DNA from 2 places in the Paenibacillus sp. sgz302190 genome. Region 2 is predicted to be linked to the other one. Evidence: predicted binding sites of a transcription regulator. Region 2 holds the regulator's gene; the other holds the start of a gene.
The links. Region 2 encodes LexA, which represses DNA repair genes until DNA is damaged. Its sites were predicted from a motif close to CGAACATATGTTCG; they were not measured.
Positions count from the first base shown of each region.

Region 1: the regulator LexA is predicted to act here: its motif matches at 5,926-5,939, upstream of AC6RNO_RS11175 (DNA polymerase IV).

Region 1 covers NZ_JBZYAO010000007.1:204,822-212,333, reverse strand. Annotated here, with positions in the region: gene AC6RNO_RS11210 (DUF6242 domain-containing protein) at 1-990, opposite strand, end outside; gene AC6RNO_RS11205 (TetR-like C-terminal domain-containing protein) at 1,110-1,445, opposite strand; gene AC6RNO_RS11200 (dihydrofolate reductase family protein) at 1,459-2,154, shown strand; gene AC6RNO_RS11195 (hypothetical protein) at 2,364-2,522, opposite strand; gene AC6RNO_RS11190 (Dabb family protein) at 2,556-2,858, opposite strand; gene AC6RNO_RS11185 (MmyB family transcriptional regulator) at 3,124-3,996, shown strand; gene AC6RNO_RS11180 (YhjD family protein) at 4,131-4,619, opposite strand; gene AC6RNO_RS11175 (DNA polymerase IV) at 4,616-5,872, opposite strand; gene AC6RNO_RS11170 (YjcZ family sporulation protein) at 6,118-6,219, shown strand; gene AC6RNO_RS11165 (hypothetical protein) at 6,319-6,774, opposite strand; gene AC6RNO_RS11160 (hypothetical protein) at 6,996-7,430, shown strand.
Region 2 covers NZ_JBZYAO010000011.1:161,631-169,142, reverse strand. Annotated here, with positions in the region: gene metH (methionine synthase) at 1-2,319, opposite strand, end outside; gene AC6RNO_RS14865 (1,2-dihydroxy-3-keto-5-methylthiopentene dioxygenase) at 2,538-3,080, shown strand; gene AC6RNO_RS14860 (HAD-IA family hydrolase) at 3,156-3,953, opposite strand; gene AC6RNO_RS14855 (DUF896 domain-containing protein) at 3,996-4,184, opposite strand; gene AC6RNO_RS14850 (LysM peptidoglycan-binding domain-containing protein) at 4,428-4,724, opposite strand; gene lexA (transcriptional repressor LexA) at 4,992-5,609, shown strand; gene AC6RNO_RS14840 (hypothetical protein) at 5,742-6,140, shown strand; partial or broken gene AC6RNO_RS14835 (vWA domain-containing protein) at 6,230-6,906, opposite strand; gene AC6RNO_RS14830 (hypothetical protein) at 7,134-7,512, shown strand, end outside.

The DNA of each region.
Region 1 (7,512 bases), on a different contig from region 2:
TTGATCCGGGTAGTAAGCAGGCGGGGGCTTGACGTTCTTATAGCGGCTTGTCGATAAGATCCAACTCTTCCCGGCATCGTAGGTATAGTAATACGTCATCATTTGTTCAGAGCCATAGATGATCTCGACTGGGAGAATCAAATTTGAATCTCCTTCCTCATCGAATACCGGTGCAAATACATTTGCTGTAAAAGATACTTTCGAAGTTTCTTCGGGAACGGGGAGCTTTTCTTTCGTCCAATGAAGCCCTCCATCCGTCGTATGATAAAGAATGATATCGTTATTCCCGCCGCTGCAAGTGATCCACCCTTCCTTGGAGCTGCGGATTGTGATGCCGCTCGCTCTCCCGACAACTTGGCCGCTTATATCTTGGATCCTCGTCCATTGTCTGTCGTCCTCTGAGATTCGATACAGCGCCTTTTTTTCCGTCCCATTCGTAGAATCAGATTCGACGAGAAGCCAATTGTCAGCCCCGACCAAGTAGTTTGCAAATAGTAAAGTGCCGGAGATCTCCCACTTTTCTTTGGTCGGAAGAACAGAGTGCGTCCACTCTTGCTGCGGGTCGAAAGAGTGTTCATACACATCGATTCGATCCGCTCCGTGATGAAAAGCAAACAAGTCGAACCCTGCACCAGCTGTATCGATGCTAACTCCCTTTGGCGTCATATCGGTCCACTGCTTACCGATGTTATCTGAGAAATAAACCGCCCCGTGTCCCAAAGCCCAGAACAATTCGCCGTTATTGTAATATACGATTCGATCCAAGTTCAACTTTTCGGAGGAGTCCGAAGCTTGCTGGGAAGAAGTATTACTCTTATGTTCCAGCCCTTCTTTATCAGACTCTAGTGGCGTCTTTTTCGGTGGAGACCCGGAAGTTTGAGGTATTTGCGATATGGTGTCAATTTCCGGCTTCTTCACAGCTTCTTCCCTGCATCCGGCAGCGATTGATAGCAGAAACACACTTAGCAGCATAATCGATAGCTTATTCATAGCGCCTCCATCATCCATTTGTTTCCTTTTAATTAAACGCGCGGCCGTTGAAAAAGTTGCTTGTTGGAAGTTTTTACGGGAATTATCGTACCAAAACAAATTAAGCGCAGATCGTGAAGCTAGTAAAGGTTCCTATCTAATAAAATCCCTACTTGTTCTGCTACCACTTCAGGTGATTTAGGTATACCTTCTGTGAAATAAGATTCTACTATTCCTACAATAGCTGATCCAAAGAATCTAAGAATAACATCTTCATTTAGTCCTTTATTCTTCCCTCTGGTTGTATCCACTCTTCCCTTTATTTCCTCAATGACAAACTCAAGAAAATGACTGCGGAAAGCAAATATTCCTTGGCCTGTTATCATCGTTGAAAAGAATAAATAATTGCTTTCAAAGTATTTAAACCAAACAAGATTTGCTTCTTTAACATCCATATTTAATGCTAATTCACACAACTTTATTTGCCACATGATGGCGTCATTGGACGGGAAAATCGTTGGAGATTTTATGAACGAGGACGGGACGGCATATTTTTTAGAGCAGTACGGAAAAATTCATACTGCTTACGGGTGTAAAGCATCGATATTAGGAAGAATTACTTTGCAAGAAATGTTAGGTATGAGCGATTTTATTGCGGGAACAAATGATGCACCAAATTTCCCTAGAACTGACTATGTTGCAAACGAAAATGCGAATCAGTATATTGTTGTAATCGATTCTACTGGTAAACTTGATTGGAAATATGAACATATTACAGAAGGAGGAGAAAACGCTATTGGAGACCATATAATAGAGATTCTTACAGAAAAAGTTTCCGATGCGTATCTAGCCCACCTGCAAAATCTAGGTATTTCCTATATTTTCGGTGGAAAAGAATCATTAGATTTCAATGTTGTAGCAAAAAAACTAAAAGATTTATTTCATATCGATCAAATATTGGTAGAAGGCGGCGGCGTTATTAATGGCTCCCTTTTGAACGAGGGATTAATTGATGAATTGAGTCTGCTGGTATTGCCGGTTGTGGATGGTTCGGCTAATTCCAAGACAATTTTTGATACGAATCCTGCCCTTAAAAACTTCAAGTCAGTAAACTTCGTTTTGAATGATGTTGAAAAGCTCGATAATGACGGCTTGTGGATGAAGTATTCAGTAAAGCGTGATTAAGTTATCCCCATCGGAGTTGAAACCATAGCATAAAACAACAGGAGCAGGAGGGTTAACCTCGCTGCTCTGTTTTTCTTGCTAACCGAATAGAAAAGGGGTATACAGCAACATCCATTGCAGACGTTGTAGCGTCGACAGGTAAAAGCAAAGAGCCTAGTCGATCAGGAAGGCCACGCGTCCTTTCGTCTGGCCCGCCTTGAGCGCATCGATTACTCGCGGCGCCTCCCGGGGATTTGAACGATCACGAAAATCGTCAATACGCTGCCCGCATAGCTTTTGCTGAATCCCATGCTTTGGATGATTTGCGGCAGCCACGCCGTAATGCCATAAAACAGCATGGCCAAAAAGCCGAAGGATAATGTCAGCAACCACGCTTGCGTAAGAGCGATAAAGGGATGCGTTCAAGAAAACGGGTAGTCCACGACAGCGATCCCTTCCACAAATGGGCCGACTCGCTGCAATAAGTTCTGATGCAGCGGATGCTGGGTATAATCCCGGCAAGCCTGCCGATTCGCAAAGGTTACCCGAATGCCTAACGTATAGCCTTGCTTATGCTCCACTTCTTCCGTGACGTTAATCCCGGCGCTAAGGTCTACAATGCCCGGGATCTTATTCTTAAAGGCTTGGACTTGCTTCACCGCTTCTTCTTGTTCGTCAATCGTAACATTAGGCTTAAGTTTCAATAATACGATATGTTCATACATCTTTCTGCCCTCCACGGTTTCTGTTGAGAATGTTCATTCTACGGTTTGCAGTTGCTTCATACGGGATTGCTCCTTCATCCATTCCACGAAGTTTTCCGCTACGAGATCAAGGTTCAACCGCTGATCTCTGCCCCTTGCCATTCTTGCTTTCATCCAGAAGGATGATATAAGCTAGTGTATATGGACTCGACTAAGCTAGGAAGAGATCTGGTTATCGTAGGATTGGGAGTCCTACTTTCATCGTTCGATAGGAGGGATGGCGATCATGTCGATCAAGCTGGACCGTTATGAGGAATTAGCCCGTTTTTTGCGCACACGCCGGGAACGGATTACCCCTAAGCAAGTAGGATTGCCGGAGTCCGGACGCAGACGCACGCCCGGACTTCGCCGCGGCGAGGTTGCCTTGTTGGCGGACGTAGGATTGGATTGGTATACCTATTTGGAACAAGGCCGTCATATCAACGTATCCGCTGAGGTCCTTGAGCGAATAGCCATTGTGTTGAGGCTTGATGAATCGGAGCGCAAGCACCTTTTTTTTCTTGCACGCAAACAACTCCCCTTAGCAGAAACGAAGATATCTGCTCAGGTGAGCCAGGCGCTTCAAAGTTTTTTGGATAGCCAACACACTTCTCCGGCGAATGTCATGGATGCACGCATGAACATCATTGCCTGGAATGCGGCCTACTGCGCATTGAACGGGAATCTCGCCGCCTTGTCGGACAAAGAGCGAAATTTTGTTTGGATGACTTTTACTTCTCCCCGTTTTCGCTACATCAAGGGAGATCAATGGGAGCTGCATGCGCGTCGGATAGCCGCTAAATTCCATGCAGGGTATGCGCGTCACGTTGACGACCCTTGGTGGTCTGAACAGTTCGAAGCGCTGTGCCAAGCCAGCCCCGAATTCCGGGAATTTTGGGAGTCGCATGAGGTTCTCGACGCTATTGATGCCCCAAAGGCGCTTCGTTGTCCGAATCTCGGGATCTTAAATTTCGATCATGTTTCGTTTCAATATTTGGAGGATCCAAGCTTGATGGTTTCCATCCACGTTCCCCATCGGGACGGCACGGTGGAAAAAATGCAGCGGCTGTTAAGCGATTACCAGCACCAGAATTCGGGACAATTTGCGACTTCAACTTGATCATTTTCTAACTCTTAAACTTTATGTCAATAATGCTTCATGCTATAAGTCGAATAAACCTGTGATGCGTATGCTGTAACAGTTTCCTTTCCATAGTAGGAATTTCTACACTACCATGACAGCAAGTTCCCTGCTTATTTTTTTGCCATAAGTGGCTTTAAAATTTCCTCCATATATCTTTGAATTTTGACTCTAATCTCTGACTTCACTACATCGCGTATTATAGATATGCTGTCTTCATAGCCGCGGCAATTGAATTTAACTCGAAGGGTATCATCCACTTTCTCCTCTTCATAGATCTTTATTCCTTGTGTTTTAAGCATTTTTTTTGTCTCCGAAATATCTTGAATAATTCGATCTACCAGTATGTTTGTTATAACTGTATAAAGCTTTTTCAAAGAATAATCGGAAAGTTCAATTTTACGGAGGTTGCTTTCAGCTACTGTAAGCATAATGGGTAAAATCATTGAATTTTTAACCAAAACCAATTCTTCAAAAGAGGGCATCTGCTCCTTACGCTCCGGTTCTTTCTGTCTCCTCTGAATAAGAGCCTCGCGGTGTTCAGGCAAAAGCATTCTGCTGGATTCCCACAATCCATTCCCGGATAATTTCTTGCTATTCATCTGTAGTGTCCTCCAATTTTTCGAGACCTGTCAAGCGCTTGCCCGGCCTGCAAGAGAGAGGATGCACGGAGTATAGACGTTGTTCCAAAACGATTTTTAATTTCGTCAGTTGTACGCTCCAGCTCTCTGAGTTTTTCTCGGTTGCCAAATAGTGAAATCTGATACTCAGTGTCCTTACTGAAATTGGAAAGTGTGAGATAAAGCTTTCGTACGGGCAAACCATCCCAGTGTCTATAGAATATGCGGCAGGCTCCTTCGTAAACTTCTCGAGTAATATTGGTGGGATCCGGTAAAGTAGCTTGGCGATAAAATCCTGTAGGAAGGTCAAAGTTAGCCCCCTGCACTCCCACATGGATAACCCGTCCCGCATACCCTTTTGATCTGCAGCGCCTGCATACTTCTTCTGAAAGTTCATGAAGAATAACATTGATGTCTTCCTTAGTACCATAATCACGCGGCAGCGTCATTCCGTGACCGATAGTCTGATGTCCTCGGTCAAAAGTTCCTGGAGATACCGGTGAGTCATCCAAGCCTTGAGCTGTTCGCCAATACACCTCTGCTTGAATATCACAATTTTTTCCGAAGCGAATCTTCATTCTTCTTTTGAGCTCAGGCAGTGGTATTTTTGCAATATCTCCGATCGTATAAATACTCATTCTTGCAAAATGTGCAGTCATCTTGCCGGCCACTCCGAACATCTTGTTCACCGGTTGCGGCCATAATGAGGATTCAATTTCAGATTTAGGTAGTACGTAAATGCCATCCTCACGTTTTTTTGCATGTATATCAGTGGCCATTTTAGCGAGGATTTTGGTTTCCGAAATGCCCAGCCTTGCAAACACTCCGGTTGATACCAGAACTCGCTCTTGGATTTGCTTCGCGATCTCAATTGCAGTACCAAAAATTGTTGTGCTGTTTGTTATATCAATAAACTGCTCATCGATACTGAAGGGTTCAACCAGATCCGTGAATTTTTCGTAAATTTCAGTAATTAGCAAAGAACAAGTGAGGTACGTTTGCATGCGCGGAAGCAGCACAACTACATCGGGACATTTTGCAACCGCCTCTCCTACAGTTTCAGCCGTAGTGATGCCAAACGTTTTTGCAATTGGGCAAGCGGCCAGAACAATGCCCGACCGTCGCGCCGGATCGCCTGCAACAATGACGGGATAATCGGCATACTCCGGATGTGCGGCTTTCTCGACCGATGCATAGAAGGACTGGCAATCCGACATCATCACTACTTTTGACATAACACCAACTCCAAAATAAGAATATTTGTTCTTATTCATTATATATAGAATACCGAACAAATATTCGCCTTTCAAGAGGGGAAATATTTGTATTTTTTAGCGAGCAACACAAGACGGTCAGAACGCGGCGTTATTTGAGAATGACACATAAACGTAACTTGGGGACATATATACAAGCAAAAGTGAAGTCGGCGACATATGAATATGACGTATTGAAAATGGATTTATGAAGGGAGGATATAAACATGGGCGCTAGTTGTGCAGGATACGGCATGGGAACAAACGTGGCTGCTATCTTGGTTCTGTTTATTCTTTTGGTCATCATCTCGGTAACTTTCGTCTGGTAAATGCACAAAATCGTATGAGTTGTTAAGAAGCAAAAGGAGCTGCCATGGCAGCTCCTTTTTAAGTATATCATTGAATCGTGACGGTGTTTAACGCAACCGTTAACGGTTAATTTTAAAGCCGCCGTAATCAATGACCACGATCTGTTTATTCCGCTTTAAACGTAGGTTAGGACAATATGGGCTGCTATAACGACTAACACCTTTTGACGGAATAATTCCATTTTCCACAAACTTCTTCACTACTATCATAAGTTTTCTTCTATATACAGGATTATTGGGAAATTTTATATTATGCTTTTCCATAGTTAACCAGCGATTTGCCTTATCATATTCGATAATTTTGGCAAGATATTTTTTAATCGGCTTCGAAGATGATTTATACAGGTTTACTTCCGTCCGGTTGCATATAATCCCGTTCTTGGATTTGGCCATTTTCAGTACATAGCCGTTGCCTAAATCGTATACAACTCGTGTAACGCCTTCCCCAATGCATTTCTTCCCCTTTATTTTCCTTTTCATGTACGCTGTCATTTTCATCAAGGCAATATCCTCCATTTCCCCGCATGATCTCCCGCTATCCACCGTTTACCGTTTCTCTTGTCAAATCTAGTATATGCCGCGGATTGTAGATCGGTTTGGATATATGAACATTAATCGATCCTATCGACTCACTTTAAGAAAATGCACGATTGGAGTTGTATTAACGCACTGTGATTTATTACTTTGTCTGAATATAATAAAAAAAGTTTATCCGTGTCCTGAAGAGGTGAGTTCGGTTGTTTAGTAAAAAATCGTATCATAAAATGATTCGTAGAAAAAACATTATTGGTACGGGCGCAAGGCGTGTTGTGTACGACCTGGGAAATGGTTTTGTATTAAAGCTGGCTAAAGCCAAAAGCGGGATTAAAAGCAATAGAAAAGAAGTTACAATGTACAAATTGTCTCCGCTTGAGCTAAAAAAACACCTTGCTCCTGTAGTTAAGTATGGGAAAGGATATTGTTGGATAATCATGAAAAAGTATGATCGTCCATATCGCAATACAACAACAAATAGGCAAAAACTCTCCGCAATGAAAGCTAAGTTTAGAAAAAATAAAATTATTCCTTATGAAATTTTAGATGTTCATGGCCCCTACTATCAAAATATACGTCTAAAGCCTAATGGTGAAATCGTTGTGATCGATTATGGGAATTTTATGTATAAACGCTAATTAGCGGATTACAGTTGCATAAGGAATATCCAGCTTGCAGGGCACTACGGCAGTCATTGACAAAATCAGCAGAATCCCATCA
Region 2 (7,512 bases):
CGATTTGACGAGCAGGCCCGACAAGCCGATTGCATCCGGCTTCTCTTTGCGGTACGCCTCAATCAGCTGCTCAGGCGGCACTTTAATGCCCAGATTAACGATCTGGTAGCCGTTGTTCGAGAGAATGATCTCGACCAGATTTTTCCCGATATCATGCACGTCGCCTTTTACCGTAGCCAGAATGATTTTCCCTTTGACGGCGGATTCCGACTTCTCCATGAAAGGCTCCAAAAACGAAACCGACGCTTTCATCACTTCAGCGCTTTGCAGCACCTCGGCAACGATCAGCTCATTGTTGTTGAACAGCCGGCCGACCTGCTCCATGCCTTTCATCAGAGGCCCGTTGATGACTTCAAGCGGCGTGTACGTTTTAAGCGCTTCTTCCAGATCGGGAACGAGCCCTTCCTTCGTGCCTTCGACGACATAAGAGCCAAGACGCTCTTCCAAAGAGAGGTTCGAAATTTTTTCTTTTTTCTCGACTTTCTTCTCGCGGAAATGCGCGACGAACTGTGCAAGCGTCTCATCGTTCGTATTGTAGATCAGTTCTTCTGCGAGCTGGCGCTCGACTTCCGGAATGGACGCGTAGCGTTCCAGCTTCTCCGTATTGACAATCGCGTAATCCAAACCGGCTTTGGTGCAGTGGTACAAATAAACCGAGTTCAGCACCTCGCGCCCCGCATCCGGCAAGCCGAACGAAATGTTGCTGAGGCCGAGAATCGTTTTGCAGGACGGGTATTTTTCCTTGATCATCCGGATACCTTCGATCGTCTCGACGGCTGAACCGATGTATTGCGGATCGCCGGAGCCGATCGGGAACATGTTCGGGTCAAAAATAATGTCTTCCGGATTCATTTCATACTTCCCGGTCAAAAGCTCATAAGACCGCGTAGCCACTTCCATCTTCGCTTCGCGCGAAACCGCCTGTCCGCGCTCGTCGATCAAAATGCAGACAACCGCGGCTCCGTATCTATGGATCAGTGGCAAAATATTTTGGAACTTCGTCTCGCCGTCCTCCAGGTTAATGGAGTTGATAATCGCTTTGCCTTGCGAGTATTTTAAGCCGAGCTCGATAATATGATCGTACGTAGAGTCCAGCATGAGCGGGACTTTTACTTTTTTTACCACTTGCTGCATAAATTGCTCGACGGCGTAAGCTTCGTCGATATCCGTATCCTGCAAGTTGATATCGATGACGTGCGCGCCGTTTTTCACCTGGTTGCGGGCGATTTCCGATCCTTCTTCAAACTTGCCTTCCTTAATAAGTCGTTTGAATTTGCGGGAACCGGAAATGTTCGTGCGTTCGCCGACCATAATCGGACGGTTTTCCGGCTCGATATAGACCGTTTCAATGCCGGATACCGCAGGCGGATGTGTGCCGTAGCTCGTTCTGGGCGCATACTTGCCCAAAGTTTCCGCCAGCGCGCGAATATGATCTGGCGTCGTTCCGCAGCAGCCGCCGGCGATATTGAGCCAGCCTTGTTCGGCAAAGCCGGCCATCTTTTTCGCGAGTGACTCGGGGGATTCGTGATAATGCCCGTTCTCGTCCGGCAGCCCCGCATTCGGATAACAGCTGATCGCCGTTTCCGCAATTTCGGACAGCGTTCGAATATGGTCGCGCATGAACTCCGGCCCGGTCGCACAGTTCAGCCCGATCGAAACCGGCTTCAGATGTTCCAAAGATATATAGAAGGACTCGATGTTTTGTCCGGCCAACGTAGTTCCCATCGGTTCGATCGTTCCTGAAATCATGATCGGCAGCTTGACGCCTAGCGTTTCAAAAGCTCTGCGGATGCCGATGCTTCCGGCTTTCACGTTCAGCGTATCTTGCGATGTTTCGAGGAGCAGCGCATCGACGCCGGCTTCCACCAGCGCAAGCGCCTGCTGGTAGTAACTCTCCTCCAGTGCTTCGAACGTTACGCCGCCGGTGACGGACAATGTTTTGGTCGTCGGTCCCATCGCTCCGATAACGTATCTCGGCCACTCCGGAGTCGAGTATTTATTCGCAGCCTCAATCGCCAGCTTAGCCGCGGCCAAATTGATTTCCCGGTGACGGTCCTGCAAATCGTACTCGGCCAAAACGACGCTGGTCGAACCGAACGTATTCGTTTCTATCATATCGGCGCCCGCCGCAAAGTAAGCTTCATGAATTTTCCGCAAAACGTCGGGGCGCGTGATGGCAAGAATTTCATTACAGCCGTCCAGTTCTTCGCCTCCGAAGTCATCGGGTGTCAAATTCTCCTGTTGAAGCATGGTGCCCATTGCGCCGTCAAGGATCATTATTTTTTTCTTAAGCTGCTCTTGAATCGGTGGTTTGATCATGGCATGACTCCCTCTCAACTTGACCTAAAGCTGAAACAACCCAACTTTATCGATAAATTCGTTAACATTTAGTGTAACAGAATAGCGCTGTTATGAAAAGATTTCTATTTATCAATAATTCCTATGGGGTATGTAGGATTTTTTTATGCAAATTCATCGACATGAGTCAACATTTCATCTATAATACAAGTATATTTTATTGGAAAGAGGGATGTACGTTGGCACAAATTCGAATTCGCAACACTAATGAACGCATCGAAGGTGAAGAACAGGTAAAAGCCTTCTTGGATAGCCACAACGTCGTGTACGAACACTGGGATACTTCCAAGCTTCCTGAAGCGCTTCGCGAAAAATTCGCCCTGAGCGACGAAGAAAAAGCGCAAATTTTGAGCATTTATGACGAAGAAATTCGCGATCTTGCCGCAAGACGCGGTTACGAAATTTGGGATGTCATTTCCTTGTCCGACGCTACGCCAAACATCGAGGAACTGCTCAAAAAATTCGAACAGGTTCACACGCACACTGAAGATGAAATCCGTGCAATCGTAACAGGACGAGGCATCTTCATTATTAAATCGGAAGACGAAGTCGGCTACTTTGACGTCGAGCTTGAAGCCGGAGACGTTATTTCCGTACCGGAAAATACGAACCACTTCTTTACGCTGATGGATAACCGTCAAATCGTAGCGGTACGCCTCTTCATCGAAAAAGACGGCTGGATCGCCTACAACGTTGACGACCCGGAGTTTGCAAAGGCCTGATCCTTTCATAAAGAACCCAAAAGCCCAACGATCCGAGGATTCGATTCCCCAGCCGTTGGGCTTTTGTTTGCAATTTTACCGGCCGTTCGCAATAATCGGCAAAATTTCTTGCAGTCGGGATACTTCAAAAGCAGGAACGATTTCGTCGCCGCGCTGCAGCCCGTGATGATTAATCCAAATATTGCGCATGCCTACGCTTCCCGAGCCGAGAATATCCGTAGTCAGCTTGTCCCCGATCATGATGCCTTCGGAAGCTTCAATACCCAGAAGCTCCATCGCATGCCGGAAAATCGAAACCGCCGGCTTCCCTTCCCCAAACGCTCCGGAAATAACGATATGATCAAAATAAGGTGCAATATCGGGCACTCCGGCCAACTTTTCCATCTGCAAATCGGGAGAACCGTTCGTCAGCAGCAGCAGCTTGTAATTGCCTTTCAGCGCATCCAGTACTTGAAACGTCTCTTCGTAAACGAGAGGACGGCGGCGGCGTTCGGCCGGGAACATTTCGCCTAATTTGTAGCCAAGTTCCTTGTCCTCAATACCGAGTGCCTGAAGCCCTCTTGTCCAAGACTCCGTCCGATAGCCCGGAGCCAACTGTTCCAGCTTGCGAAAATGCTCATGTTCTCCCTGGGTAAAATGAGCCCACAGCCCTTCAAACGGATTAATGCCGATCATTTTCGTGAATGGGAACGTTTCGTAAGATTCGTAAAGCGCTCTGGCCTCCTTGCACACGGCCTCTTCCAATTCATTCGGCTTGATCGAAGCGTAATGTTTGGCCGCTTCCTCGCATGTTGCTTCAAAAGCTTCCTTCACGCTGCGATCGTCCCATAACAGCGTATCATCCAAATCAAACAGCACAGCCTTGAGCGGCATCGTTACATTTCCCCTTTGAATGCATCTATAAATGTTGTTGCTTTACTTCTCTTCTTCATCGGCAAACTTGATAGAATCCAACTGTACCTTAAGAGAGGAGCGGAACGCTTGGATATATTTTTTTCTCAACTCGTTGCGCTCATCAATTTCTTCATCCGTTAAGCCAACTGTTTTCGCTTTGCGGGCAAGTTCGTTGATTCTCTCTATGTTCTGGTCCATATTATCGCTCATGATAGTCCTCCCTGCCATTACTCAGTCTGACTACTACTTTGCCATTCCGCTACCCGAATGTCAAGGCAATTGCACGCAAAAAAAGACTAAGGCAAGTAACTTAGTCGGCAAATGAGCTTGATTCAGAAAATCCGAATCGAACATGAACGAATATGTCTCATTTCACTTAGGAATGAAATTGGAGGTATCGTTGACCGCCGAAACTAAATAATACGGCCAGGGGTCCGATATAAATGCCAGGCATTAAGGCAGCAGCAAGATTTGCCCTTCATAAAGGTACGTGGAAGTAAGTTTGTTCAATTTCTTAACTTTATTCATATACGAACGAATATCCTGACCTTCGCTTATTCGGGATGAAGCTATAGACCAGAGCGTATCGCCGCGTTCAACGATAAGATGGTTTGGGATTTGTACGGATTCATGAATGGGCTCAGGCGACCGGGTGGAAGCGGCGTTCGCGCCATCTCCTGCGTAAGCTTGTACGATTGCGCCAAAAGAAAACACGGCAAGAAGCGCGGCAGCAAGCAAAATGAATTTCAAAGATCGCTTCGTCAAACCGAAAAACCGATGGAAACGATCCGAACGTGTCGTAGTTCTCGCTGTCGCTGGTCTTGCATGAAGTTGCCGTGAGTTGCTTCCTTCTGAATATGCAATGTACATAACATTCATCCCCCAAACATTTGTTCTGAAATCAGAATATCACGAACAAACGTTTGTGTCAATAAATCTTCGAACTTATGTTTGTACGAACTCCGGTTCTGTGTTATAATTTGGTTAATGATTTTTTCATAGATGGAGTGATAACTATTGAGTAAAATATCCCAACGCCAACAAGCAATTTTGGAGTTTATCAAGAACGAAGTGAAAGATAAGGGCTACCCGCCTTCCGTTCGGGAAATCGGCGAAGCCGTCGGACTGGCCTCCAGTTCGACCGTGCACGGGCATCTGGAACGTCTGGAGAAGAAAGGCTTGATCCGCCGCGATCCGACCAAACCGAGAGCTATTGAAATTTTAGGTCTCGACGGAGCGGAGAGCAACTTCGCTTTATCCGTGGCGCGCGTCCCGTTAGTCGGCAAAGTAACGGCCGGCGTACCGATTACGGCAACGGAGAACATCGAAGACTACTTCCCCCTCCCGTCCCACCTCGTCGGCGACAACAACGTGTTTATGCTCAGCGTATCCGGCGACAGTATGATCGAAGCCGGCATACATAATGGCGACTATGTTATTGTCAAGCAGCAGCAAACCGCCGACAACGGCGATATCGTCGTCGCCATGACCGAAGATGACGAAGCAACGGTAAAACGTTTTTACAAAGAACGGGATCACATCCGTCTGCAGCCGGAGAATTCGGCCCTCCAGCCGATTCTTCTGAAAAACGTAACCATCCTTGGCCGCGTTATCGGCCTGTTCCGCGATATGTAAGCACAAAAAAAACCACCTTTAGGGTGGTTTTCGCTTTTAAAATACCGATCGAACTCCGGAACTGCAATTCGATTTCTTATAGCTACTATCCCTTTTACTTGGACCGAAACTGATTCGAGAGGTACAAAGATCTTGAAGAACAAGACAAGAAAAATAATTGTAGGCGAAAATGAATACCTATATGTGATTGACCAGAAGTATAATCAACAGTTGAGTAATATTTCTCTTAAAATATCTTTAAAAGTCCTAAAAAATATAACATGCACATTCTTTTTTTGTACTTGGGATGATCCAATTACAGGAAATCCACTATTAGTCGGTACATCCTTAAAAAATAAAGATACCAACATAATTGAAAAATATAATTTACATAATCCAAGAACGATTAGAGCTTTTATTTTGTATGGTTTGGAAAATGGGTGGACTGGAAAAAACATTATAGAATTCCAGGACGGGCTCGATATTATTGGTAAGATGGGATATGACATTTCACGGTTGAAACCAGTAACCAGGGAAAATTTAAAGAATTAAATCTCGTTTCGTTGGCGTTCCCCAATCCATTTCTTGCCCTTTAGGCGCCATCAATCAAGGCTTTCACAACCCGGGAGATGATCAATTTGTTATAATATCCCTTTATCTTTTGCTTCTCTTATCCACAAAGGGAATTCATTCAATAAATTTTCATACAGCTCTTCATCGCTCGTTTTTTCAATATCCGTAATTTGAAAAAAGTTCGCATTGTCGACGACTCTGCCTTCGATAGTATCCAGCTTTTTCAACACTCCGAAATCGGAATTGCCAACACCGACAAACTGCCAAAATAATGGAAGGTTCGAAGATTCAATGATCGCCTTGTCGATCGTATCTCCCGTCCCCCTCTTCACCCCGCCGTCATTAATAAAAATAATGAAAGAGGGAACATTGCTCTTTTCTTCCACGGTATATTTTTTTATCACATCTCTCATGACCGGCGACTCATCGTTGCGGCCGAACTTGGATATGTTCTGGTTTTCAAGCACATGCTTGTTGACGTAACCTTCGAAATCTTCCTCGCTGACAGAGGGCAGCCTGCTGAATTTGTGGTCGTATATCCAGATGTCCAACACACCGTCATCGTCCAGCCTGCTGGCGACAGCCAATATTTTTTCGACTACTTTCTGAACCGTACCGTTTTTGTAAAGCAGTCTCATCGAACCGGATATGTCCAGCACCAACGCAACTTTGGCCACCACGCTCGACAATTGTTTTTTTCCAAAACGATTCCCAGTTTTTGCTTGCTTAAAGTAATCGTGCTCATCGTATCCACCTCTATAAGTTTGATAGTTTAAGAGTATCATGTTTTTTGAATTATTGGTATTTTTCAACAAAGGGACTTAAATATAGGTTCAACCAGATTGAAGAGGCTTGGAAGAAATCCAAACAGAACTATTTCATCCAATATTAGTAAATTTTAATTTACAAGTTGTACAATATATATTACAATTTATATTGTAATTATTTTGTATTTATAGGAGGAACTTAGGAATGAGTAAAAAAGTTTTTAATGGTCTGTTAGCTGTTGCACTTACTACTGGTATCTTGGCTTCTAGCACTACGCTTCCTGCGGCTACGGCTTCGGCAGCAGAATCAACATCAAAGGAAGTACAATCAGCTCAACTGCAAGCAGTCGTGTATGATTCGATGTGGTTTAATCACAATTACCTGACAGAAAATGACGGATGGGTGAGTACGTTTCGTAATGGGTATTTTACAGTCAACTCCACCCGTACTTACTTGTTTGATGTTCAGCAACGCACATACGACAGCAGTTACGATGTCGAAGAGGTTGAGTACAGGTTAGTCAATGAGAATGATTCATCGGGTACTCGATACTTTTCATGGAGCGGAAGCCAAAGACGCTCGG